One region of the Bradyrhizobium sp. CCBAU 45389 genome, then DNA from elsewhere that is predicted to be linked to it. Evidence: riboswitches for the same ligand, from Rfam matches in the RefSeq annotation. Region 1 holds a riboswitch; the other holds the start of a gene.
The links. Region 1 has a riboswitch for glycine ahead of XH79_RS33835 (D-amino acid dehydrogenase). Riboswitches for the same ligand answer to the same signal wherever they lie in the genome.

Region 1 (12,247 bases):
CGTCACGGGCGCGCCGTCATGCCATTTCAGGCCGTCGCGCAGCGTGAAGGTGTAGGTCAGCTTGTCATCGGAGATCTTCCAGTCCGCCATCTGCGGCTGGATCTTGAAATTCGAATCGGGGGCCACCAGCGTGTCGTAGACCATGTAGCCATGGTCACGCGTGATGTAGGCCGTGGTGAAGATCGGGTCGATGATGCGAAGGTCGGAATGCATCACGGCGGTAAGGGTCTTGCCGGCCGCAAGCACTGGCGAGGCCAGCGCCGTTGAAAGCGCGACGACCGACAGCGCAAGTTTGGAGGCGAGCGCGCGAGGCCCCCGGCGCATGAAGTTGGACATAAAAAGTTTCTCCTGACGTGAAACTGTTCAAAGGCAGGTTATTGGTTGAGCATCCGGTTCGTTCCTTGGGCGAACTAACCTCATGCAATGCCTTTATCTTTTCGAGACTTGCAGACAGTGTTGAGCGCGTCAATCCGGTTTCGTCGCAAGCCCTCGCGGCGCGCGCACGGGCTCCACAAAGATCGGTTTAGCTCTACAACGCTCTCCGCTTGTCCTGCCGCGCGCCGATGCAATGCGCGTTCCATCTTTCGCAGCTTGAGAGACATTGAGATGAATCCAGCCAATCTTCCCTTCGATTCCGAGGCCATGCTCGAGGGCCTGCGCACCTGGGTGGAATGCGAAAGCCCGACCTGGGACGCGAACGCGGTGAACCGCATGCTCGATATCGCGGCGCGGGACATGGCGATCATGGGTGCGACGATCGAACGCATCGCCGGCCGCCAGGGTTTCGGCGGCGTGATCCGCGCGCGCTTTCCGCATCCGAAACAGGGCGAGCCGGGCATCCTGATCGCCGGCCACATGGATACCGTCCACCCGGTCGGCACCATCGAGAAGCTGAAATGGCGGCGCGAGGGCAGCAAGTGTTACGGCCCCGGCATCTACGACATGAAGGGCGGCAATTATCTCTCGCTGGAAGCGATCCGCCAGCTGGCGCGCGCCTCGTTCACGACACCGCTGCCGATCACCGTGCTGTTCACGCCCGACGAAGAGGTCGGCACGCCTTCGACCCGGGACATCATCGAGGCGGAAGCCGCGCGCAATAAATACGTGCTGGTGCCCGAGCCCGGCCGCGCCGACAACGGCGTCACCACCGGACGTTACGCCATCGCACGCTTCAATCTCGAGGCGACGGGACGGCCGAGCCACGCCGGCGCGACGCTGTCGGCGGGACGTTCGGCGATCCGCGAAATGGCGCGGCAGATTCTCGCGATCGACGCGATGACGACGGAGGACTGCACCTTCTCGGTCGGCGTCGTGCATGGCGGCCAGTGGGTGAACTGCGTTGCTACGACCGCCACCGGCGAGGCGCTGTCGATGGCCAAACGCCAGGCCGATCTCGACCGCGGTGTCGAAAAGATGCTGGCACTCTCGGGCACCAACAACGACGTGACCTTCAAGGTGACACGCGGCGTGACGCGGCCGGTCTGGGAGCCGGATGCCGGCACAATGGCGCTGTATGAGAAGGCGCGCGGCATCGCCAAATCCCTTGGCGCGGAATTACCGCATGCGAGCTCCGGCGGAGGCTCCGACGGCAACTTCACCGGCGCCATGGGCATCCCGACTCTCGACGGCCTCGGCGTGCGCGGCGGCAATGGCCACACGCTGGAGGAGTTCATCGAGGTCGATAGCCTCGTCGAACGCGGGCGCTTGATGGCGGGATTGCTGGCGACGCTGGAATAAATTGAATCAACCTTGCACTGCACAATGCGTTGGCAGTCGCGGTCTAAATTTAGCCTTGTCTAAAAATGAGGCGTATCGTACTGCTCGATTGTCCACGCGACGATGCGGGAGAGATCGCAACGAAGGTATTCAGCTTTCGTTGCGACGCCGACGGAGCAACCGCCCCGGAAACTCTCAGGCAAAAGGACTGTATCGTCAGGACGATCTGGAGAGAGGCGGCGCGATTTCAGGCAATCGTGGCGTCCACCGAAGGGGATAGTCCGTTGCGTGATCCGCAGCGGATCAAGCTCTCAGGTAACCGTGACAGATGGGGCGCCGCCAACGGCCTTTGGCCGGCGGCCGACCTATCCTAACTCACGGGAGCCCCGAACCTGCCATGACCCATATCGCCATCATTGGCGCCGGCATCACCGGCGTGACGACTGCCTATGCCCTGCTCGAACGCGGCTACAAGGTAACGGTGCTCGACAAGCACCGTTATGCCGCGATGGAGACATCGTTCGCCAACGGCGGACAGCTGTCCGCCAGCAATGCCGAAGTGTGGAACAGCACCGCGACGATCCTCAAAGGCCTGCGCTGGATGTTCCGGCGCGACGCGCCGCTGCTGATGAACCCGCGGCCAAACTGGCACAAATATTCGTGGATGAGCGAGTTCGTCGCCAACATCGGCAACTACCGCGCCAACACCATCGAGACCACGCGGCTTGCGATCAAAGCCCGCAAGCATCTGTTCGAGATCGCAACGCGCGAAGGCATCGACTTCGATCTCGAGCGCCGCGGCATCCTTCACATCTATCACGACAAGGCGGGTTTCGAATCCGGCCTGCGCGTCAACGCGCTGCTGCAGGAAGGCGGCCTCGATCGCCGTCCAGTGACGCCGGAGGAGATCCGCGCGATCGAGCCGACGCTGCGCAAGGCGTATTATGGCGGCTTCTACACGCCGTCGGATGCGACCGGCGATATCCACAAGTTCACCCGCGGGCTGGCGGACGCCTGCAAGCGGCGTGGCGCGACCTTCATCCATGAAGCCGATATCGATTCAATCGCGCGCGCCGGCAGCGGCTTCGTGCTCGGCTGGGCCGATCTTGCTGCAAGCGATGCCCTCGCCTCCGCACGCGGCATGCTGAAGGCGGACGGGGTCGTGGTCTGCGCCGGCGTCGCCAGCCGCCACTTCGCCGCCCTCCTCGACGATCGCATCAACGTCTACCCCGTGAAGGGCTACTCGATCACCGTGCAGCTCGACACCGCCGAGAGTCGCAACGCGACGCCGACCGTCAGCCTGCTCGACGAAGCCGCCAAGATCGTCACCAGCCGGCTCGGTGCCGATCGTTTACGTGTGGCCGGCACGGCCGAGTTCAACGACTTCAATCGCGACATCCGCGCCGACCGCGTGCAGCCGCTGGTCGACTGGGTGCGCAGCAACTTCCCCGCCATCGAAACATCGCGCGTCGTGCCCTGGGCCGGGCTGCGCCCGATGATGCCGAACATGATGCCGGTGGTGCGCGCAGGAAGGATGCCGGGCGTGTTCTTCAACACCGGTCACGGCCATCTCGGCTGGACCCTGTCGGCCGCGACCGCGCAGATGATCGCTGGGACCATCGACGGCTGGCGCGGGCTCAATGCGCCGCCGACCGTGCCTTCACTGGGGGTTGAGCGTGAGCTGCATCATGCATCCTGAGTGGTTTGGACCGGACGCGGGGCGGCCTCTTGCGACCGCCCTGCCCTTGGCACACAATTTGCCCCGAAAAGTCGGCATCTCCGGCCGGCTTTCCAGCCCGAGTGACAGGCGCGCATGATAGACACGATCGAATCCACGGACGCCCCAGGGCCCCACAAGTTCCGCAGCCGGAGATAGGTGCATGCTAGGTTATCTCATTCGCCGCGTTCTGGCCGCGGTGCCCGTGATGGGCGTCGTCGCGCTGTTCGTGTTCCTGCTGTTGCGGCTAACGCCGGGCGATCCCGCCGCAATCCTCGCCGGCGACAACGCGACGCCGGAACGGCTCGAGCGCATCCGCGAATCGCTCGGCCTCAACGAGCCGCTGATCGTGCAGTTCATCACATGGGTGAACAAGCTGCTGCATGGCGACCTCGGAACCTCGCTGATCTCCAACCTGCCGGTCATGAAGATGATCGGCCAGCGCGTCGAGCCGTCGATCTCGATCGCGCTGTGCACCATCATCCTCGCCGTCATCGTCGCAGTTCCCTTAGGCGTGATCGCCGCGTGGAAGCACGGCACCTGGATCGACCGTTTCGTGATGGGCCTGTCGGTCCTCGGCTTCTCGGTGCCGGTGTTCGTGGTCGGTTATGTCCTGATCGAGGTCTTCGCGATCGACCTGCGCTGGGTGCCGGTGCAGGGCTTCCGGAGCATCTTCAACGGCTTCGGTCCGTTCTTCGAGCGCATGATCCTGCCGACCTGCGCCCTGTCCTTCATCTACATCGCGCTGATCGCGCGCATGACGCGCGCGGCGATGCTCGACGTGCTCGGCGAAGATTACGTGCGAACGGCGCGTGCGAAAGGCATCAACGAGGTTGCCGTGATGATGCGGCATGCGCTGCGCAACGCCGCCGTGCCCGTGATCACCGTGGTCGGCACCGGCTTTGCGCTGCTGATCTCCGGCGTCGTCGTCACCGAGAGCGTGTTCAACATCCCCGGCATCGGGCGCCTCACCGTGGATGCGGTGCTGGCGCGCGACTATCCGGTGATCCAGGCCATGATCCTGCTGACGTCGCTGATCTACGTCGTCGTCAATCTCCTCATCGACGTCGCCTACACCCTGCTCGATCCCCGGATCCGGTACTGAGGCAAGGACAAGAACAATATGTCAGTCGATACCCTTCCCCAGTCGTCCATTCCGATCACGTCGCCGCTGCGGCCGCGCTTCGGCTTCCTCACCTCGACGCCGATCATCGCCACGGCAACAGTCTTGCTCGCGCTAATCGTGGTGATCTCGATCCTCGCGCCGCTGATCGCGCCGCATGATCCGATCCAGCTTGCGCCGTCGCAGCGATTGAAACCGGCCTCGGCGCAATTCCTGCTCGGCACCGACGCCTACGGACGCGACCTCCTGTCGCGCGTGGTCTATGGCGGCCGCATCTCGCTGCTGATCGGCATCGGCTCGGCGATCCTGTCGATCGTCATCGGCCTTTCGATCGGCCTCGTCTCCGGCTTCTTCAAGCTGGTCGATTCCGTGATGATGCGCATCATGGACGGCCTGATGGCGATGCCGAGCATCCTGCTCGCCATCGCCGTGGTGTCGCTCTCCGGCGCCAGCCTCTGGACCGTGCTGATCGCGATCACGATCCCTGAGATTCCGCGCGTGGCGCGCCTGGTCCGCTCGGTCGTGCTGTCGGCACGCGAGGAGCCTTACGTCGAGGCCGCGATCTCGGTCGGCTCCAGCCTGCCGAAGATCATGTGGCGCCATCTGATGCCGAACACGATCGCGCCGCTGATCGTCCAGGGCACCTATGTCTGCGCCTCCGCGATCCTCACCGAGGCGATCCTCTCCTTCCTCGGCGCCGGCATCTCGCCGGAGACGCCGACCTGGGGCAACATCATGGCCGAGGGCCGCCAGTACTTCCAGATCAAGCCCTCGCTGATCTTCTGGCCGGGCCTTTTGCTCTCGATCGCCATCCTCAGCATCAACCTGATCGGCGACGCCGCCCGTGACGCCCTCGACCCCCGCATGAAGCAGCGGGAGGGGAAGTGATGCGAGTGGCACTGTCATTCCGGGGCGCGCCCCTTGGCGCGAGCCCGGAATCCATTTCAACGCCTGGACTGACGCCCGATGGATTCCGGGCTCGCGCTGCGCGCGCCCCGGAATGACGAGAGAGTTCGCATGACCAACCCTGTTCTCGACATCAACAACCTCGTCGTCTCCGTCGGCAAGAAGCCGAAGGGCGCCAACATCATCGACGGCATCTCGATCCAGGTGCGCGAACGCGAGACGCTGTGCCTCGTCGGCGAAAGCGGCTCGGGCAAGTCGGTGACCTCGCTCACCACGATGGGCCTGTTGCCGAAGGGCACGCTGGTGCCGACCTCCGGCAGCGTCAAGCTGGTCGGCGAAGAGCTGCTCACCGCGACCGACCGCCGCCTGCGCCAGCTCCGCGCGACGCAGATGGCGATGATCTTCCAGGAGCCGATGACCGCGCTCAATCCGGTGGTGCCGGTCGGCCGCCAGATCGACGAGGTGCTGCGCGCCCACACCAAGCTCGACGCGAGGGCGCGCAAGAAGCGCATCCTCGACATGATGGAGCAGGTCCGCCTGCCCCAGGTCGAGCGCATCTTCGCCTCCTACCCGCACCGCCTCTCCGGCGGCCAGCGCCAGCGCATCATGATCGCGATGGCGCTGGTGCTGGAGCCGAAGCTGCTGATCGCGGACGAGCCGACCACCGCGCTCGACGTCACCACGCAGAAGCAGATCCTGACCCTGATCCGCGACCTCCAGCGCGATCACGGCACGGCCGTGCTGTTCATCACCCACGACATGGGCGTGGTGGCCGAGATCGCCGACCGCGTCGCGGTGATGCGGCAGGGCCGCCTGGTCGAGACCGGTCCGCTCGAGACCGTGCTGCGCAATCCGACCATGGAATACACCCGCAACCTGCTGGCGTCGGTGCCGAGCCTGGTGCCGCGGCCGCCGCGCGAGGAGAGCCGCGAGCCCGTGGTGCTCGAGGCCAACGACCTCAGCAAGGTCTACAAGGAGCGCGCGTTCTTCGGCAAAGGCCGCGAGGTCGTCGCCGCCGACAAGGTCACGCTCACCCTGCGCAAGGGCCGCACGCTCGGCATCGTCGGCGAGAGCGGCTCGGGCAAGTCGACGGTGGCGCGCTGCATCGTCCGCCTGATCGATCCGACCTCGGGCGGCGTGCGCCTTGCCGGCCGCGAGATTTCCGACATCTCGCGCCGCCTGCTGCAGCCGCACCGGCAGAAGATCCAGATCGTGTTCCAGGATCCCTACCGCTCGCTCAATCCGCGCGTCAGCGTCGGCGAGAGCATCGCGGAAGGCCCGATCAATTACGGCGTCTCGCATGCCGACGCGATGAAGCGCGCCCGCGAGCTGCTCGAGCTGGTTGGGCTGCCGGCCGATGCAGTGTCGCGCTATCCGCACCAGTTCTCCGGCGGCCAGCGCCAGCGCATTGCCATCGCCCGCGCCCTCGCGCTCGATCCGGACGTGCTGGTCGCGGACGAAGCGGTCTCCGCGCTCGACGTCTCGGTGCAGGCGCAGGTGCTGGAACTGCTCGACGAGATCCAGAAGCGGCTCGGCATCGCCATCCTGTTCATCACCCACGATTTGCGCGTCGCAGCCCAGATCTGCGACGAGGTCGTGGTGATGCAGCACGGCCGCGTCGTCGAGCAGGGCCCCGCCGCCGAAGTGCTGACGCATCCGAAGGAGGCCTACACCAGGGCGCTGCTGGATGCCGCGCCGGGACGCAACTGGGACTTTGCGAACTTCCGGCCGGTGGCGGAGGGCGTGGCGGCCACCGCGTGATGTCTATCCGCGCGTGATGGAGTGGTGTGGAGCGCTATTGCCTCCGCACCGTCGTCCCGGCGAGGGGCCGGGACCCATACCGCGTGATTTATCGATCGCGGGTGGCGCTAGTCCCGAACGACCAATCTTCGCCAAACTTCTCCCTGGGGTTATGGGTCCCGGCCTTCGCCGGGACGACATCGAGGGTGTGGTTGGCGGAGCAGCTCACAACGCCCACCGCCCCGCAGCATTCCCAAAACGTCTTGACCCTATGCACGGCGCGATTGCTTCCCGCCTTGCTCTCCTCGCAAAGCCGGGGCTAACGTCGCGCACTCTTGATTGACCGGACTGGGTTGAATGACACGTATCGCCGTCGGCGGCTTCCTGCACGAGACCAACACTTTCGCGCCGACAAAGGCGACCTTTGCCGACTTCCAGCATGGCGGCGGCTGGCCGGCGATGACTGAAGGTGCCGACGTCTTGAAGGTGATGCGCCGCATCAATGTCGGCCTCGCCGGTTTCGTCGACAGTGCCGAGGCGAATGGCTGGGAACTCATTCCGACCATTGCCTGCGGTGCGAGCCCGTCGGCGCATGTCACCAAGGATGCCTTCGAGCGCATCGTGAAGGTCATGATCGATGGCATCGCCGCCGCGGGCCCGATCGATGCGGTCTATCTCGACTTGCACGGTGCGATGGTGACCGAGCATCTCGACGACGGCGAAGGCGAGATTTTGGCACGTGTGCGCCGCGTCATCGGCAAGGATGTTCCGCTGGTCGCAAGCCTCGACCTCCACGCCAACGTCACGCCTGCAATGATGGAGCATGCGGACGCGCTGATCGCCTACCGCACCTATCCGCATGTCGACATGGCCGACACCGGCCGCGCCTGCGCGAAGCATCTCGCGCTGCTGCTGAAGACCAGGCAGCGCCTTGCAAAGTCGTTCCGCCAATTGCCGTTCCTGATCGCGATCAGCTGGCAATGCACCAACGACTTTCCCACCAAGGGCATCTACGAGAAGCTCGCTGCTCTCGAGAACGATGCTGTTCCCACCCTCTCCTTCGCGCCCGGCTTCCCCGCCGCCGATTTCCGCGACTGCGGGCCGAGCGTGTTCGCCTATGGCAAGACGCAAGAAGAGGCCGACCGTGCGGCCGATGCCATCGTCAGGCTGATCGAAAGCCACGAGAACGATTTCGACGGCAAGATCTGGCTGCCCGACGATGGCGTGCGCCATGCGATGGAACTCTCGAAGAGCGCGAGCAAGCCGATCATCATCGCCGACACCCAGGACAATCCCGGCGCCGGCGGCGATTCCGATACCACCGGCATGCTGCGCGCGCTGGTGCGCAACAAGGCCAGCGCCGCGACCGGCGCCATCTACGATCCGGAGTCGGCGAAGGCCGCGCACGAAGCCGGCGTCGGCGCCACCGTGACGCTGTCGCTCGGCGGCAAGTCCGGCATTCCCGGCGACGAGCCCTATCGCGAGACGTTTGTGGTCGAAACACTCTCCGACGGCCGCTTCATCGCGTCCGGTCCTTACTACGGCGGCCGCGAGATGGAGATGGGGCCCTCCGCAGCCTTGCGTATCGGCGACGTCCGCGTCGTCGTCTCCTCGCACAAGGCGCAGCTCGCCGACCAGGCGATGTACCGCTATGTCGGCATCGAGCCGACGCAGGAGAAGATTCTGGTCAACAAGAGCTCGGTGCACTTCCGCGCCGATTTCGAGCCGATCGCGGAAAAGCTGATGATCTGCGCCGCCCCCGGCGCGATGCCGGCCGATACCGCGTCTCTCCCCTGGACGCGCCTGCGTCCGGGCATCCGCATCAAGCCGAACGGCCCCGTTTTCAACCCTCCTTCACGCTAACCGGACAGGAACCATGCCCACCATCGACCGCATCGACGGCTATGCCGACGAACTCACCGCTATCAGGCGCGACCTCCACGCCCATCCCGAGATCGGCTTCGAGGAAGTACGCACTTCCGGCATCGTCGCCGACAAGCTGAAGAGCTGGGGCATCGAGGTGCATCGCGGTCTCGGCGGCACCGGCGTGATCGGCGTCATCAAGGGCAAGGGTTCGAGCGGCAAGCGCATTGGCCTCCGCGCCGACATGGATGCGTTGCCGATGGAAGAGAACACCAATCTGAAGTGGAGCTCGAAGATCCCCGGCCGCTTCCACGGCTGCGGCCATGACGGCCACACCACCATGCTGCTCGGCACCGCGCGCTATCTCGCCGAGACCCGGAACTTCGACGGCACCGTGCATCTGATCTTCCAGCCGGCCGAGGAAGGCCTCGGCGGCGCCCGCGCCATGATCAAGGACGGCCTGTTCGAGAAGTTTCCCTGCGACGAGCTCTACGGCCTGCACAACGCGCCCGACCTCAATCACGGTGAGATCGCGATCCTGCCCGGTCCGGCCATGGCCAGCGCCGATTTCTTCGATCTCCGCATCACGGGCTACGGCGCGCATGGCGCGATGCCCGAGCGCTCCAAGGATGCGGTGATCATCGCAACCACGCTGGCGCAGGCGATCCAGACCATCGTCAGCCGCAACGTCGAGCCGCTGCAGGCCGCGGTGGTGTCGATCACCCAGATCCACGCCGGCTCCGCCTACAACGTCATTCCCGGCGACGCGCATCTGTGCGGCACCATCCGCACCTTCTCGAAGGAAGTTCGCACCCTGGTCAGCGAACGCATCCGCACCATCTGCGCCGGCATCGCAAGCGCCTACCAGTGCGTGATCGACGTCGACATCCGTGACACCTTCAACGTGCTGATCAACCAGGTCGAACAGTCCAAGGTGGTCGAGGACGTCGCGCGCACGATCGTCGACCCCGCCAACGTGATCACCCGCGCCCAGCCGAAGATGGGCAGCGAGGATTTCGCCGACATGCTGGAGACCATTCCCGGCGCCTATTTCTGGGTCGGCCATGACGGCTCGGTGCCGGTGCACAATCCCGGCTTCGTGCTCGACGACAAGATCCTGCCGATCGGCGCCAGCATGTTCGCTCGGATCATCGAAACGCGCATGCCGGTGGGCTAGCAATGCAGAAAAAGAGCGCCGAGGAGACGGTCACCTCGCTGCACGATCTGTCCGCGGTCGACCTGATCGCGGGCTATCGCGCCAAGCAATTCTCGCCGAGCGAGGTGCTGGAGGACGTGCTCGCGCATGTCGCGGCGTGGGAACCGCACCTCAAGGCGCTCTATGCATTCGATCCCGACAGCGCGCGCGAGGCCGCCAAGGCCTCGACCGCGCGCTGGAGCGGGGGCGAGCCGTCAGGCGCGCTCGACGGCGTGCCTGTCACGGTGAAGGACAACATCGCGACCAAGGGCGTGCCGGTGCCGCTGGGCGCGGCCAGCGTCAAGCTCGTGCCGGCCGAGAAGGACGCTCCGCCCGCCGCGCGGCTGCGCGAAGCCGGCGCGGTCATCTTCGCCAAGACCACCATGCCCGATTACGGCATGCTGTCCTCCGGGCTCTCCTCTTTCCACGCGCTCGCACGCAATCCCTGGGATCTCGCCAAGAACCCCGGCGGCTCCAGCGCGGGCGCCGGCGCCGCTGCGGCGGCTGGTTATGGCCCGCTGCACCTCGGCACCGATATCGGTGGCTCGGTCCGTCTGCCTGCGGGCTGGTGCGGCCTCGTCGGCCTGAAGCCGAGTTTTGGCCGCGTGCCGATCGATCCCGTCTATGTCGGTCGCGTAGCGGGTCCCATGACCCGCACCGTCGACGATTGCGCGCTGATGATGAGCGCGATCGCAAAGCCCGACCGGCGCGACGGCATGAGCCTGCCCGCCGAGCCACTCAACTGGAAGGGACTGGAAAAGTCCCCGCGAAAACTGCGCATCGGCCTGATGCTCGATCCCGGCTGCGGCCTGGCGCTGGAGAAGCCGGTGCGCGACGTCGCGGTGAAGGCCGCGAAAGCGTTTGAATCCGCAGGTAGCGTCGTGACGGAAGTCGACGGCATCCTCACCCGCGAGATGCTCGACGGCCTCGACAATTTCTGGCGCGCGCGGATGTGGGACGATCTGTCCAAGCTGACGCCGGCCGAACAGGCAAAGGTGCTGCCCTATATCTTCAAATGGGGCGAGTCCGGCGCGAAGCTCTCGGGTGTCGACGTCATCCGGGGCTTCAACCAGACCATGGCGATCCGCGCGGCCGCGTCAAAGCTGTTCTGCGAGCTCGACTATGTGATCTCGCCGACCGCACCCAACGTCAACTATCCCGCAGACTGGGCCTCGCCCACCAACGATCCCATGAAGCCGTTCGAGCACATCGCCTATACCGTGCCGTGGAATATGTCGGAGAATCCGGCCGTCTCGATCAATGGCGGCTTCGACGCCAAGGGTTTTCCCATCGGCGTGCAGATCGTCGGCCGCCGCTTCGACGATATCGGCGTGCTCGGCATGGCCAAGGCGTTTGAGGGCCTGCGCGGCGCGCAGCGGCCCTGGCCCAAGCCGCCGGCGAAGTAGCTTGAATTCAGTCATTCCGGGTTGCGCCCTCTTGGCGCAAGCCCGGAATCCATTCATCGGCACTACTGGTACGGAAAGATGGATTCCGGGCTCGCGCTTCGCGCGCCCCGGAATGACGTGCTAGAGAGACCGACAAAGAGACAGGGAAGGAAACCACCATGGCGTATGAGACGATCAAATACGAGGTCGCCGAACAGATCCTCACCATCACGCTGAACCGGCCCGACAAGCTCAACGCCTTCAATGCGCAGATGCAAGCCGAGCTGATCGCCGCGTTCGACGCCGCCGACAAGGACGACAATGTCCGCGCCATCATCGTCACCGGCGCGGGCCGCGGCTTTTGCGCGGGCGCAGATCTTTCTTCCGGTGCCGACACGTTCGATCGCGATGCGCGGCGCGGGCCGGTCAACCGCTTCGCCGACGGCAAGGTCGATTACAGCGATCCGCAGGTGCGCGACGGCGGCGGCCAGGTGACGTTGCGCATCTTCAAATGCCTCAAGCCCGTCATCGCCGCGGTGAACGGCCCTGCGGTCGGCATCGGCGTCACCATGCAGCTCGCGATGGACATCCGCATCGCCTCG
Region 2 (12,247 bases), 160 kb from region 1:
ATGCAGCCGATCAGCGCGCGCCGCTCGGCATGCACCGCGGCGAGCAGCGAGCGCATCGCCGGCGAATAGCGGATCAGCTTGAAGAACGGCAGCACGCCGAGCCCGGCCAGCGTCGCGTGCCGGCCCGTGGCGAGCACGATCGCAGCCGGCAGGAACGCCATGAGGTCGATGATGCCGAGCGCGGAGAAGGCATAAGAGAGCCGGTCGGACAGCGCCGAGCCCCTGCGCTGGGTGTGCCCCGCCACCGTCCACAGCCGCGCCAGATATTCCAGCGCGAACACGATGACGGCGAGGACCGCGATTGCGCTGAACAGCGCATCGAACCGCGCGTCTAACTCCGGCACCGAGGCGAGGATCATCGCGACCACGTTGAGCACGATGACGGCGATGATCAGCTGGATGAAGCGCGACCCGACCGAATAGGCCAGGGGGTCGTGCTCCAGCAATTCGTAGAGGCGATCCCGCAAGTCGGGATCGCCAGGCCCACGTCCTCGCGGAACGAGGCCCATGGTGGCCTTAAGCGCCTGCCATCGCTTTTTCGATCGCCGCCAGCGCCGCGGTCGCGTTGGCGCCGTCGGGACCGCCGGCCTGCGCCATGTCGGGCCGGCCGCCGCCGCCCTTGCCGCCCAGCGCCTCGGAAGCGACGCGGACGAGGTTCACGGCGTTGAAGCGCGCGGTGAGGTCCGGCGTGACGCCGACCACGACGCCGGCCTTGCCGTCCTCGGTGACGCCGACGATCGCGACGACGCCCGAGCCGATCTGCTTCTTGCCGTCGTCGGCAAGGCCCTTGAGATCCTTCATCTCGATGCCTTCGACCGCGCGCGCCATCAGCTTGACGTCGCCGACCTCGCGCACGCCGCTCGCAGCGCCGTTGCCGCCGGATGCGCCGCCGCCCATGGCGAGCTTCTTGCGCGCGTCGGACAGCTCGCGCTCGAGCTTCTTGCGCTCCTCCATCAGCGCGGCGATGCGCGCCGGCACGTCGTCGATCGAGGTGCGCAGCTCGTTCGCGGCGGTCTTCGCCAGCGCCATGGTCTCGTTGGCGTGTTTTCGCGCGTAGTTGCCCGTCAGCGCCTCGATGCGGCGCACGCCCGAGGCGACCGCACTCTCGCCCGTGAGCGTGATCAGGCCGATGTCGCCGGTGCGCTTGACATGGGTGCCGCCGCAGAGCTCGACCGACCAGCCGAGCGCATTGGCGCCGCGCTCGCGCGCGGTCCTGCCCATGGAGACGACGCGGACCTCGTCGCCGTACTTCTCGCCGAACAGCGCGCGCGCCCCGGCCTCGCGGGCCTCATCCACGCCCATCACGCGCGTCGTGACCTCGTCGTTCTCCAGCACCACGTCGTTGGCGATGTCCTCGACGCGGGCAAGCTCCTCCGCCGTGATCGGCTTCGGATGCACGAAGTCGAAGCGCAGGCGGTCGGGCGCGACCATCGAGCCGCGCTGGGCGATGTGGTCGCCGAGCACCTGGCGCAGCGCCTCATGAATGAGATGCGTCGCCGAGTGATGCGCGCGGATCGACGATCGCCTGGAATGATCGACCTCGAGCTGCAGCGCGGTGCCGAGCTTGAGCTCGCCGCTCTCGACCGTGCCGACGTGGACGAAGAAATCGCCGAGCTTCTTCTGCGTGTCGGTGACGCGGAACTTGATGCCGCCCTCACCCGTCAGCACGCCGGTGTCGCCGACCTGGCCGCCGGACTCCGCATAGAACGGCGTCTGGTTCAGCAGAAGCGCGCCGGTCTCGCCCGCCTTGAGGCTGGCGACTTCCTGGCCGTCCTTGACCAGCGCGGAGACCACGCCTTCGGCGCTCTCGGTCTCGTAGCCCAGGAATTCGGTCGCACCCAGCTTCTCGCGCAGTGGGAACCAGATCGCTTCGGAGGCAGCTTCCCCCGAGCCCTTCCAGGACTCGCGCGCCTTGGCCTTCTGGCGCTCCATCGCGTCGGTGAACGCGGCCTGGTCGACGCCGATGCCGCGCGACTTCAGCGCGTCCTGCGTCAGGTCGAGCGGGAAGCCGTAGGTGTCGTACAGCGTGAAGGCGACGTCGCCGTCGAACATGTCGCCCTTCTTCAGGGACGCGCTCTTCTCGTCGAGGATGGCAAGGCCGCGCGCCAGCGTCTTGCGGAAGCGGGTCTCTTCCAGCCGCAGCGTTTCCTCGATCAGCTTCTCGGCGCGCATCAGGTCGGGATAGGCCTGGCCCATCTCGCGCACCAGCGCCGGGACCAGGCGATGCATCAAGGGCTCCTTGGCCCCGAGCAGCTGCGCATGGCGCATCGCGCGGCGCATGATCCGGCGCAGCACATAGCCGCGGCCCTCGTTCGAGGGCAGCACGCCGTCGGTGACGAGGAAGGCGGAGGAGCGCAAATGGTCGGCGATGACGCGGAACGAGGCAACCGTCTGCTCCTGCGGCCCGCTGCCGAGCGCCGACGACGTCGCGTCGATCAGGTGGCGGAACAGGTCGGTCTCGAACACGCTCTCGACGCCCTGGAGGATGCAGGCCATGCGCTCCAGGCCCATGCCGGTGTCGATCGAGGGACGCGGCAGATCCACGCGCTCCTCCTTCGTCACCTGCTCGTATTGCATGAACACGAGATTCCAGAATTCGAGGAAGCGGTCGCCGTCCTCTTCCGGCGAGCCCGGAGGTCCGCCCCAGATGTGCTCGCCGCGGTCGATGAAGATCTCCGAGCACGGGCCGCACGGGCCGGTGTCGCCCATCGCCCAGAAATTGTCCGAGGTCGGGATGCGGATGATGCGGTCGTCGGAGAAGCCGGCGATCTTCTTCCACAGGCCCGCCGCCTCGTCGTCGGTGTGATAGACCGTGACGAGCAGCTTGTCCTTCTTCAGCCCGAACTCCTTGGTGATCAGCGTCCAGGCGAGCTCGATCGCGCGCTCCTTGAAGTAATCGCCGAACGAGAAGTTGCCGAGCATCTCGAAGAAGGTGAGATGGCGTGCGGTGTAGCCGACATTGTCGAGGTCGTTGTGCTTGCCGCCCGCGCGCACGCATTTCTGCGACGTGGTGGCGCGCTGATACGGCCGCTTCTCAACGCCGGTGAAGACGTTCTTGAACTGCACCATGCCGGCATTGGTGAACATCAACGTCGGGTCGTTGCGCGGCACCAATGGCGAGGACGGCACGATCTCGTGGCCGTTCTCGGCAAAGAAGTTCAGAAAGGTCGACCTGATCTCGTTGACGCCGCTCATGTTCATCCAATCGGGTGTGCTTGGGCCCGCTCCCGCCGTCCAAACCGGAAATTAAGGCTGATATCTGCGGGCCAAAGCGCTTTTAGACAAGGCCAGCTTCGCTGTCCAGAAACTGTGCAAGCAGATCAGAGGGTTGCCGCAGGCGCTCAATCCCGTTGAAAGCCGCTGAAGTCGCGTTGACAGGCTTGGCTACCCTGTGGTCTGTACCCATCTGTATCGTACGGCCACGTCGGGAGAGACCGGCTTTAGGCAGCCGGCGCCGAAGGAGCAACCGCCCCGGAAACTCTCAGGCAAAAGGACCGCGTGGCTTTGACAGCATCTGGAAAGAGGCGCCGACGGGCTTGAGGCCCGGACTGCGTCCGCCGACGGGATAATACTCTCAGGCACAGCGACAGATGGGGCTTCGACTGGTGTCCATCGGGGAATCGTCCCCGGGGAACCGCCGAGGGCCCCTTAAGATGCTAGCGCACAACCAAGACTCCCCTAGACGTACGCCCCTCCACAGCCTCCATGTCTCCCTTGGCGGCAAGATGGTGCCGTTCGCGGGCTATGACATGCCCGTGCAGTACCCCGCGGGCGTGCTGAAGGAGCACCTTCATACCCGGGCCGCCGCGGGCCTGTTCGACGTCTCCCACATGGGCCAGATCGCGCTTCGGCCGAAATCGGGCAAGGTCGAGGACGCCGCCCGCGCGCTGGAACGGCTGGTGCCGCAGGATATCGTCGCGATTGCGTCGGGACGGCAGCGCTACGCCCAGTTCACCAATGCCGATGGCGGCATCCTCGACGACCTGATGGTCGCCAATTTCGGCGATCACCTGTTCCTGGTTGTCAACGCCGCCTGCAAGGCCGAGGACGAGGCGCATCTGCGCGCGAATCTCTCGGACGACTGCATCATCGATTCGCTCGCCGACCGCGCGCTGATCGCATTGCAGGGCCCGAAGGCCGAAGCGGTGCTGGCGAAATTCTGTGCGGCGGCCCCGGCCATGAAGTTCATGGACGCCGGCCCGCATGAGGTCGCCGGCATCAAGTGCTTCGTCTCGCGCTCCGGCTACACCGGCGAGGACGGCTTTGAGATCTCGGTTCCCGCTGCCGATGCCGAACGCCTTGCCAAGATGCTGCTGGACAATCCGGACGTGCTGCCGATCGGCTTAGGTGCCCGCGACAGCCTGCGGCTGGAAGCTGGCCTGTGCCTCTACGGCCACGACATCGACACCGCCACCACGCCGGTCGAGGCCGCCCTGGAATGGTCGGTGCAGAAGAGCCGCCGCAGCGGTGGCGCCCGTGCCGGCGGTTTCCCCGGCGCGGAAAAGATTCTGGCGCATTTCGATCACGGCGCATCCCGCCGCCGCGTCGGCCTGCGTGCCGAGGGCCGCGCGCCGGTGCGCGAGGGCGCGCTGCTGTTTGCCGATAGCGCGGGCGGCGAGCCGGTCGGACAGGTTACCTCGGGCGGGTTCGGCCCGAGCCTGAGTGCGCCGGTCGCGATGGGCTACGTGCCTGTGAGCCTGAGCGCGCTCGGCACAAAACTCTTCGCCGAGGTGCGCGGACAGCGCCTGCCGCTCGCAGTCGCCGCCATGCCCTTCGTGAAAAACACCTACAAACGCTGAGGACGAGACAATGACCACGACGCTGTACACTTCCGACCATGAATGGCTCGCCATCGACGGCGATACCGCCACGGTCGGCATCACCGACTACGCGCAGCAGCAACTCGGCGACGTCGTGTTCGTCGAATTGCCCAAGGTCGGCCGCACCTTGAAGAAGGCGGAAGCCGCAGCGGTGGTCGAGTCCGTGAAGGCGGCCTCCGACGTCTACGCCCCTATGACCGGCGAAGTGCTCGCGGCCAACGAGGCGCTGGCCGCCGAGCCGGCGCTGATCAATTCGGACGCGCAGGGCGCGGCCTGGTTCTTCAAGATCAAGATTGCCGACAAGAGCGAGCTCGGCGGCCTCATGGATGAAGCCGCCTACAAGGCCCACACGGCTTAAGGACGATGGAGCAGGCGATGACCGCGCACCGTAAATCCAGCGGCGAGACCGCCGCCAGTTTCGTTCGCCGCCACATCGGCCCATCAGTGCGCGATGTCACCGCAATGCTCGAAACGGTCGGCGCCAAAAGCGTCGACGCGCTGATGGCGGAGACGCTGCCGGCCTCGATCCGGCAGGCATCGCCGCTCGATCTCGGCAAGCCGCTCAGCGAGACCGAGGCGATCGCGCATATGGCCGAGCTCGCCGCGCAGAACCAGGTCTTCACCTCGCTGATCGGCCAAGGCTATTCCGGCACGATCCTCCCCGCGGTGATCCAGCGCAACATCCTGGAGAACCCGGCCTGGTACACGGCGTATACGCCCTACCAGCCCGAGATCAGCCAGGGCCGGCTGGAGGCGCTGTTCAACTTCCAGACCATGATCTGCGACCTCACCGGGCTCGACGTCGCCAACGCCTCGCTGCTCGATGAAGCCACCGCCGCTGCCGAAGCCATGGCGCTCGCGGAGCGCCACTCGCAGGTCAAGGCAAAGGCCTTCTTCGTCGACAAGGACGTGCATCCGCAGACGCTGGCGGTGATGCGCACCCGCGCCGAGCCGCTCGGCTGGACCCTGGTGGTCGGCGATCCCCTCACCGATCTCGCTAACGCCGACGTGCTCGGCGCATTGCTGCAATATCCGGGTTCTTCCGGCGCATTGCGCGACCTCAGGCCCGCGATCGCCGCACTGAAGGCCAAGGGCGCGCTCGCGATCGTTGCCGCCGACCTGCTGGCACTGACGCTGCTCGCCTCGCCCGGCGAGCTCGGCGCCGACATCGCGATCGGATCCGCGCAGCGCTTTGGCGTGCCGATGGGCTATGGCGGGCCGCACGCGGCCTATATGGCGGTGCGCGATGCGCTGAAGCGCTCGCTGCCCGGCCGCCTCGTCGGCCTCTCCGTGGATTCGCGCGGGGCGCCTGCCTATCGCCTCGCGCTGCAGACCCGCGAGCAGCACATCCGCCGCGAGAAGGCGACCTCCAACATCTGCACCGCGCAGGTGCTGCTCGCCGTGATTGCTTCGATGTACGCGGTCTATCACGGCCCTGAGGGCCTCACGCAGATCGCGCGCAACGTGCATCGCCGCGCCGCTGTGCTCGCGGCCGGCCTGCGCAAGCTCGGCTTTGCGCCTGATAGCGAGACCTTCTTCGACACGCTTAGCGTCGATGCCGACGCCAAGCGCGCCGAGATCCTCGCGCGTGCCGCTGCCGAGAAGATCAATCTCGGCGTTGGCGAAACGAACTTGCGCATCGCACTCGACGAAGCGACGACGCCAGCGACGGTGGAAGCGGTCTGGCGTGCCTTCGGCGGCACGCTTGCCTATGCCGAGATCGACGCCACTACGCGCGAGGCGCTGCCGGAGGCGTTGAAGCGCACCACCGCCTTCCTGACCCATCCCGTCTTCCACGCGCATCGCTCGGAAACCGAGATGCTGCGCTACATGCGCAAGCTCAGCGACCGCGACCTGGCGCTCGACCGCGCGATGATTCCGCTCGGCTCCTGCACCATGAAGCTGAACGCGACCACCGAGATGATGCCGCTGACCTGGCCGGAATTCGGCAGCTTGCATCCGTTCGTGCCGCGCGAGCAGGCCAAGGGCTATCACGCGCTGTTCGCGCGGCTGGAAAAATGGCTGTGCGACATCACCGGCTATGACGCGATCTCGCTGCAGCCGAATTCAGGCGCGCAGGGCGAATATGCCGGGCTGCTTGCGATCCGCGGCTATCATGCGGCGCGTGGGCAGAGCCACCGAAAAATCTGCCTGATCCCCTCCTCCGCCCACGGCACCAACCCGGCCTCGGCCGCGATGGTCGGCATGGACGTGGTGGTGGTGGCCTGCGAGAAGAACGGCGACGTCGACGTCAACGATCTCCGCGCCAAGGCGGAAAAGCATTCGAAGGACCTTGCCGCGGTCATGATCACCTATCCCTCGACGCATGGCGTGTTCGAGGAGCACATCCGCGAGATTTGCGACATCGTGCATGACCATGGCGGCCAGGTGTATCTGGACGGCGCCAATCTCAATGCGCAGGTCGGCCTTAGCAGGCCCGGCGATTACGGCGCCGATGTCAGCCATCTCAATCTGCACAAGACCTTCTGCATCCCGCATGGCGGCGGCGGCCCCGGCATGGGCCCGATCGGCGTCAAGGCGCATCTTGCGCCGTTCCTGCCTGGCCACCCGGCGACGCAAGCCGATGCTCCGGTCGGCCCGGTCTCGGCCGCACCGTTCGGCTCGGCCTCGATCCTGACCATCTCCTACATCTACATCCTGATGATGGGCGGCGAAGGCTTGAAGCGTGCCACCGAGATCGCGATCCTCAACGCCAACTACATCGCAGCGCGCCTCGATGCGCACTTCCCGGTGCTCTACAAGAACGCCAGGGGCCGCGTCGCGCATGAGTGCATCGTCGATCCCCGTCCGCTCAAGACGACGAGCGGCGTCACCGTCGACGACATCGCCAAGCGCTTGATCGACTATGGCTTCCATGCCCCGACCATGAGCTTCCCGGTGCCGGGCACGCTGATGATCGAGCCGACCGAGTCGGAATCGAAGGCGGAGCTGGATCGCTTCTGCGATGCCATGATCGCGATCCGGAAAGAAATCGCCGAGGTCGAGGCCGGCCGCTTCAAGATCGAAGCGTCGCCGCTGCGTCACGCCCCGCACACCGTGCACGACATCGCGGACGATGCGTGGAATCGTGCCTACTCCCGCAGCGAGGGCTGCTTCCCCGATGGCGTCTCGCGTACCGACAAATACTGGTGCCCGGTCGGCCGCGTCGACAACGTCTATGGCGACCGCAACCTGGTGTGCTCGTGCCCGCCCGTGAGCGATTACGCGGAAGCCGCGGAGTAACGGATTCGTAGGGTGGGTTAGCACGCGGCTGCGCGAAGCGCAGTCCGCTGGCGTAACCCACCTCTTCTGTCTCTACGGATACGAACCGTGGTGGATTACGCCGAGCGATGGCGCTTCGCGCATCGCACGGCTAATCCACCCTACAGTTTCGACTTAGGGCGCAACCAGCGAACGCCCCTGCGCATCCCAGCGCCAAAGCCGCTCGTTGGTAAGAAGCGTACCACCCCACCAGCGCCGAATCGGATTGAGCCGACGAAAATCCTCGCGGGCTTCAAGCACCGCTTTGCCAAACTCCGTCAGCGACAGCCGGCTGCTGCGAAAGGCAGCGTTGCGGCTTCTTGCATTATCCCGATCGAGTGTCGCCAGCTTGCCGTCCAGACCCGCAACGGCGGGCGCCGGGCCGAATGCGAGTCCTTCGAGCAGCGTACCCAACTCCCACGGATCGAACACGCGCGCTCCAAGCGTGCCAGGCCGAAACAGCTCATCGGTGCGATTGTGTCCACTTGCGATCAGCTCGAGAAGCCGCATCTCGGTCGCCCCCAGTCCCATCACCGGCGAGGGCAGTTCCGATAGCAGGTCTTCCATGGCCGGCTTCAGGAAAGACAGCTTGCCGAGCGGCCTGTCGAGCAGCCCGGCGCAAAGCTCGGGCGTCGGCGCGCGGTAGGCCTCCCAGGCCATTCCGGCGATCGCAAAATCACTTTCTGCGATATTGAACTGCCGCACGTCACGGTGACGAAGCTCTGCGGGATCTGCTCCGCGCAGATCGAAATCGACAAAGCGCAACTTCAGACGCTCGGCGACCGTCGGATGAGAACGCAGGTAATCGAGCATCCAGATCAACTGCAACTGACTGTTCGGCTCAGGATCGAACCACAGCTCGATGAGGTCTACACCGTAGGTCTTGCAGAACCAGACCAGTCCGGCACCCTTGTGCGCAAGGCCCGTCTGGGAAGACCGGCCGACAAGATCGAACCACATTACTGCCGGATTGCCTCTTACAGAGTCTCCTTCCAGGTAGGCGTCCAGGTGGTGCGCGTTGGGTAACACTCCCAAGACGAACCGAAAAATAAGCGGGACGACCATGTCGGCGCGGTTCGCATGAGCAAGACCAACGCCGGACGAACTGGTCAGGATCACACGCTTCATCGTCGGCGCGCCCCCCTCACGCAAGACGAAACGGGCACCGAAGACGTCGGCAACTCAACGTCCTCAGTGCCCGCTCCTCGCGAAAACTTTCCCGCGTTAAGGCTTATTCGTCCGCCGGCTCCTCGCCGTCGGCGTCGCTCTCGGGCGTGCCGGCCAAAATCTGCTCGGAGATCAGGCCGGAGTTCTGGCGGATCGAGGTCTCGATCTTGGCGGTGATGTCGGGGTTGGCCTTCAGGAAGGCCTTCGAGTTCTCGCGACCCTGGCCGAGGCGCTGGCTGTCATAGGAGAACCAGGCTCCCGATTTCTCGACGATGCCGGCCTTGACGCCGAGATCGAGGATCTCGCCCATCTTGGAGACGCCCTCGCCGTACATGATGTCGAACTCGACCTGCTTGAAGGGCGGCGCCAGCTTGTTCTTGACGACCTTGACGCGGGTGGTGTTGCCGACCACTTCGTCGCGCTCCTTGATCGCGCCGATACGGCGGATGTCGAGGCGTACGGAGGCATAGAATTTCAGCGCGTTACCGCCGGTCGTGGTTTCGGGCGAGCCGTACATCACACCGATCTTCATGCGGATCTGGTTGATGAAGATCACCATGGTGTTGGACTTGTTGATCGAGGCCGTCAGCTTGCGCAGCGCCTGGCTCATCAGACGCGCCTGCAGACCCGGCAGCGCATCGCCCATCTCGCCCTCGAGCTCGGCCTTCGGCACCAGCGCCGCAACCGAGTCGACCACCAGAACGTCCACCGCACCCGAGCGCACCAGCGTGTCGCAGATTTCCAGCGCCTGCTCGCCGGTGTCGGGCTGCGAGATCAGGAGCTCGTCGATGTTGACCCCGAGCTTGCGGGCATAGACCGGGTCGAGCGCGTGCTCGGCGTCGATGAAGGCGCAGATGCCGCCCTTCTTCTGCGCTTCCGCCACCGTGTGCAGCGCCAGCGTGGTCTTGCCCGAGGATTCCGGCCCGTAGATTTCGACGATGCGCCCCTTGGGCAGGCCGCCAATACCGAGCGCGATATCGAGCCCGAGCGAACCGGAGGACACTGCCTCGATGTCCATGGACCTGTCGCTCTTGCCCAGCTTCATCACCGAGCCCTTGCCGAACTGGCGCTCGATCTGGGAGAGCGCGGCAGCCAGAGCTTTACTCTTGTCCATGGAAGATCCTTCGACGATACGCAGGGCAGTTGCGGACATTGGGTCGTGCTCCTTATGGCGAGGATTCGCTAGGGGGACAAACGATTGAGAGGCGGGCCGGCGATAAAAACAGCGTACCCCATTTGTTCTCAGTTCGCAATATGTTCTTTTGCGATTTTGGGTACTGTCCGCCTCCGTGGGGTACCAGTCTAAGCGGCTGAGGAACTATCAGCCTAGCAGCGCATCTCTACGATGCCCCCAGCACGAAAGGTGCCCCCCCGACTGCTGGAGGAAAACCCCCCAGAGGGTTGGCGGCCCCCAGTTGGGGCCGTTTATATTCAAAGATGAGGCCGCCTCAGTTGGCGGCCTAATTAGGACAGCACCGATTTTGGGGACACCGGCAGAGGCAGATCAGGACACCCCACAAACAACAACGTCGCCCGCTTGCAATATGGCGGGCGACGTTGTTCCAGCCCCGGGAGGGAATCGCAAAATCCCGGATGTCGTCAATCTGGCTGAAAAGTCTGGAACGGTCTGTTCGATATCCGACACCCGCAGAGGGGAATTAGGACAACGTCGATTTTGGGGACTGTCCGTATTTGACCCCGAGTATCCTAGTTTAATGAAGCGGGTGTCCCAATTTGCTCTAGTGCGGGGATGCCCACCGACAAGCACCTCGACAAACCACCCATCCCTGCGCCCGATCCGGAGCGCACGGAAGCGGCTCGGAAAGTGGCTCAAGAGAACATCGACGACCAGATTGGCATCCTCAAAAAGCTTCGCGGTCCCTTGAGCTAAGGTCGTACCCAGCGGCTCGGAACGAATGTTCACTTTGGTACTTATGCCGCTAGCTTCCGCTGCAGGAGGTGGAGCTGCGGGGAAACGAAGTGCCGACCGCCGACCATTTGAAGCAAGCAGAGATCGCGGCGCGGATGGCTCTGACCGAGCCGGCCGCGGAGAAGGCCCGGCCGATGCACGTCATGGCGCTGGAATCAAAAGAAGCCCCAGCGCCGCCACCAATCATAGAGCGGCAGTAGATCGAATGCTGGGGATGGTGCTTCTACTAACGCTTGGGGGCGGTGCAGGCATAGCGATCATCATTGTCCTGTTTGAAGTCTTCGCCGCATTGGAGCGGCGCCGCTCCAATGGACAATAGGGCCGCAGCGAGGGCCCTGATCTTCCCCCTCCGCGGGGTGTCCAAAAGGCGGCCCCAACTCCGGGCAGGCTGAGTTGAGGCCAAAGGTACTGGGCCAGCCAAGGCTGACGCTAACCCAGGTCCAGCAACTTGCATCGGCGCCGGGTACCTGGCGATTGGGCAACCGACGTACCCCGGATTTGCAGCGTCCTGATCCGGCCAGTGTCCCAAGTTGAATCCGCCGTGTCCTCATTCGCTGGAGCCCCGTATCGGGAAAATCTGGCACAAACCGCATAGCCAGCCCGAACCGACCTAAGTTAAGATCAGGGCATGGGCAAAGAACTACTCGTGGGCGTGCTTGCAATTGGCGCCGGTGTTTTCACCGTGGCCGCCGCAACGGCGCTAGTCCTTAGCCTTTGATCTATCTCAAGTAGCGCACGCGATCCGCCTGCATCCTCCCATCTGTCGGGAGGCGACAATGCGGCCTTGGATGTTGCATGCGCTGGCGTGGGGCACGGCTGCTGCGGGCTTGATAGCCATCATCTCGATGAGCGTTTAGGACGACCGTTGAGTGCTGTTTGAAATCCGGCAGTCCCCGAGTATCCCGATGTATAGGTAGCGGCACGGTGCAACGCATGAAACCATGCGCACCATGAGAAACGAGACTGCCTGGATTGTGGTACCGGCCATGTTCGTAGCGGTGTTACTCGCGGCGATCCTGTTGCTGATGGAGCATGGATGATCGCGTCAGGAACGCGCGGCGGAGCTTCA

Region 2: linked by a shared signal. The riboswitch ahead of gcvT (glycine cleavage system aminomethyltransferase GcvT) and the one ahead of XH79_RS33835 (D-amino acid dehydrogenase) in region 1 are both predicted to bind glycine.

What each region holds. Positions count from the first base shown of each region.
Region 1 covers NZ_LBIY01000097.1:197,268-209,514, reverse strand. The annotation lists gene XH79_RS33845 (ABC transporter substrate-binding protein) at 1-336, opposite strand, end outside; gene XH79_RS33840 (M20/M25/M40 family metallo-hydrolase) at 607-1,737, shown strand; glycine riboswitch at 1,833-1,937, shown strand; glycine riboswitch at 1,941-2,046, shown strand; gene XH79_RS33835 (D-amino acid dehydrogenase) at 2,114-3,415, shown strand; gene XH79_RS33830 (ABC transporter permease) at 3,597-4,538, shown strand; gene XH79_RS33825 (ABC transporter permease) at 4,557-5,444, shown strand; gene XH79_RS33820 (ABC transporter ATP-binding protein) at 5,574-7,223, shown strand; gene XH79_RS33815 (M81 family metallopeptidase) at 7,560-9,065, shown strand; gene XH79_RS33810 (M20 aminoacylase family protein) at 9,079-10,242, shown strand; gene XH79_RS33805 (amidase) at 10,245-11,666, shown strand; gene XH79_RS33800 (crotonase/enoyl-CoA hydratase family protein) at 11,825-12,247, shown strand, end outside.
Region 2 covers NZ_LBIY01000097.1:34,515-46,761, reverse strand. The annotation lists gene XH79_RS33035 (cyclic nucleotide-gated ion channel) at 1-509, opposite strand, end outside; gene alaS (alanine--tRNA ligase) at 517-3,195, opposite strand; glycine riboswitch at 3,416-3,506, shown strand; gene gcvT (glycine cleavage system aminomethyltransferase GcvT) at 3,654-4,799, shown strand; gene gcvH (glycine cleavage system protein GcvH) at 4,810-5,178, shown strand; gene gcvP (aminomethyl-transferring glycine dehydrogenase) at 5,196-8,063, shown strand; gene XH79_RS33010 (hypothetical protein) at 8,217-9,209, opposite strand; gene recA (recombinase RecA) at 9,313-10,401, opposite strand; gene XH79_RS33000 (hypothetical protein) at 11,229-11,378, shown strand.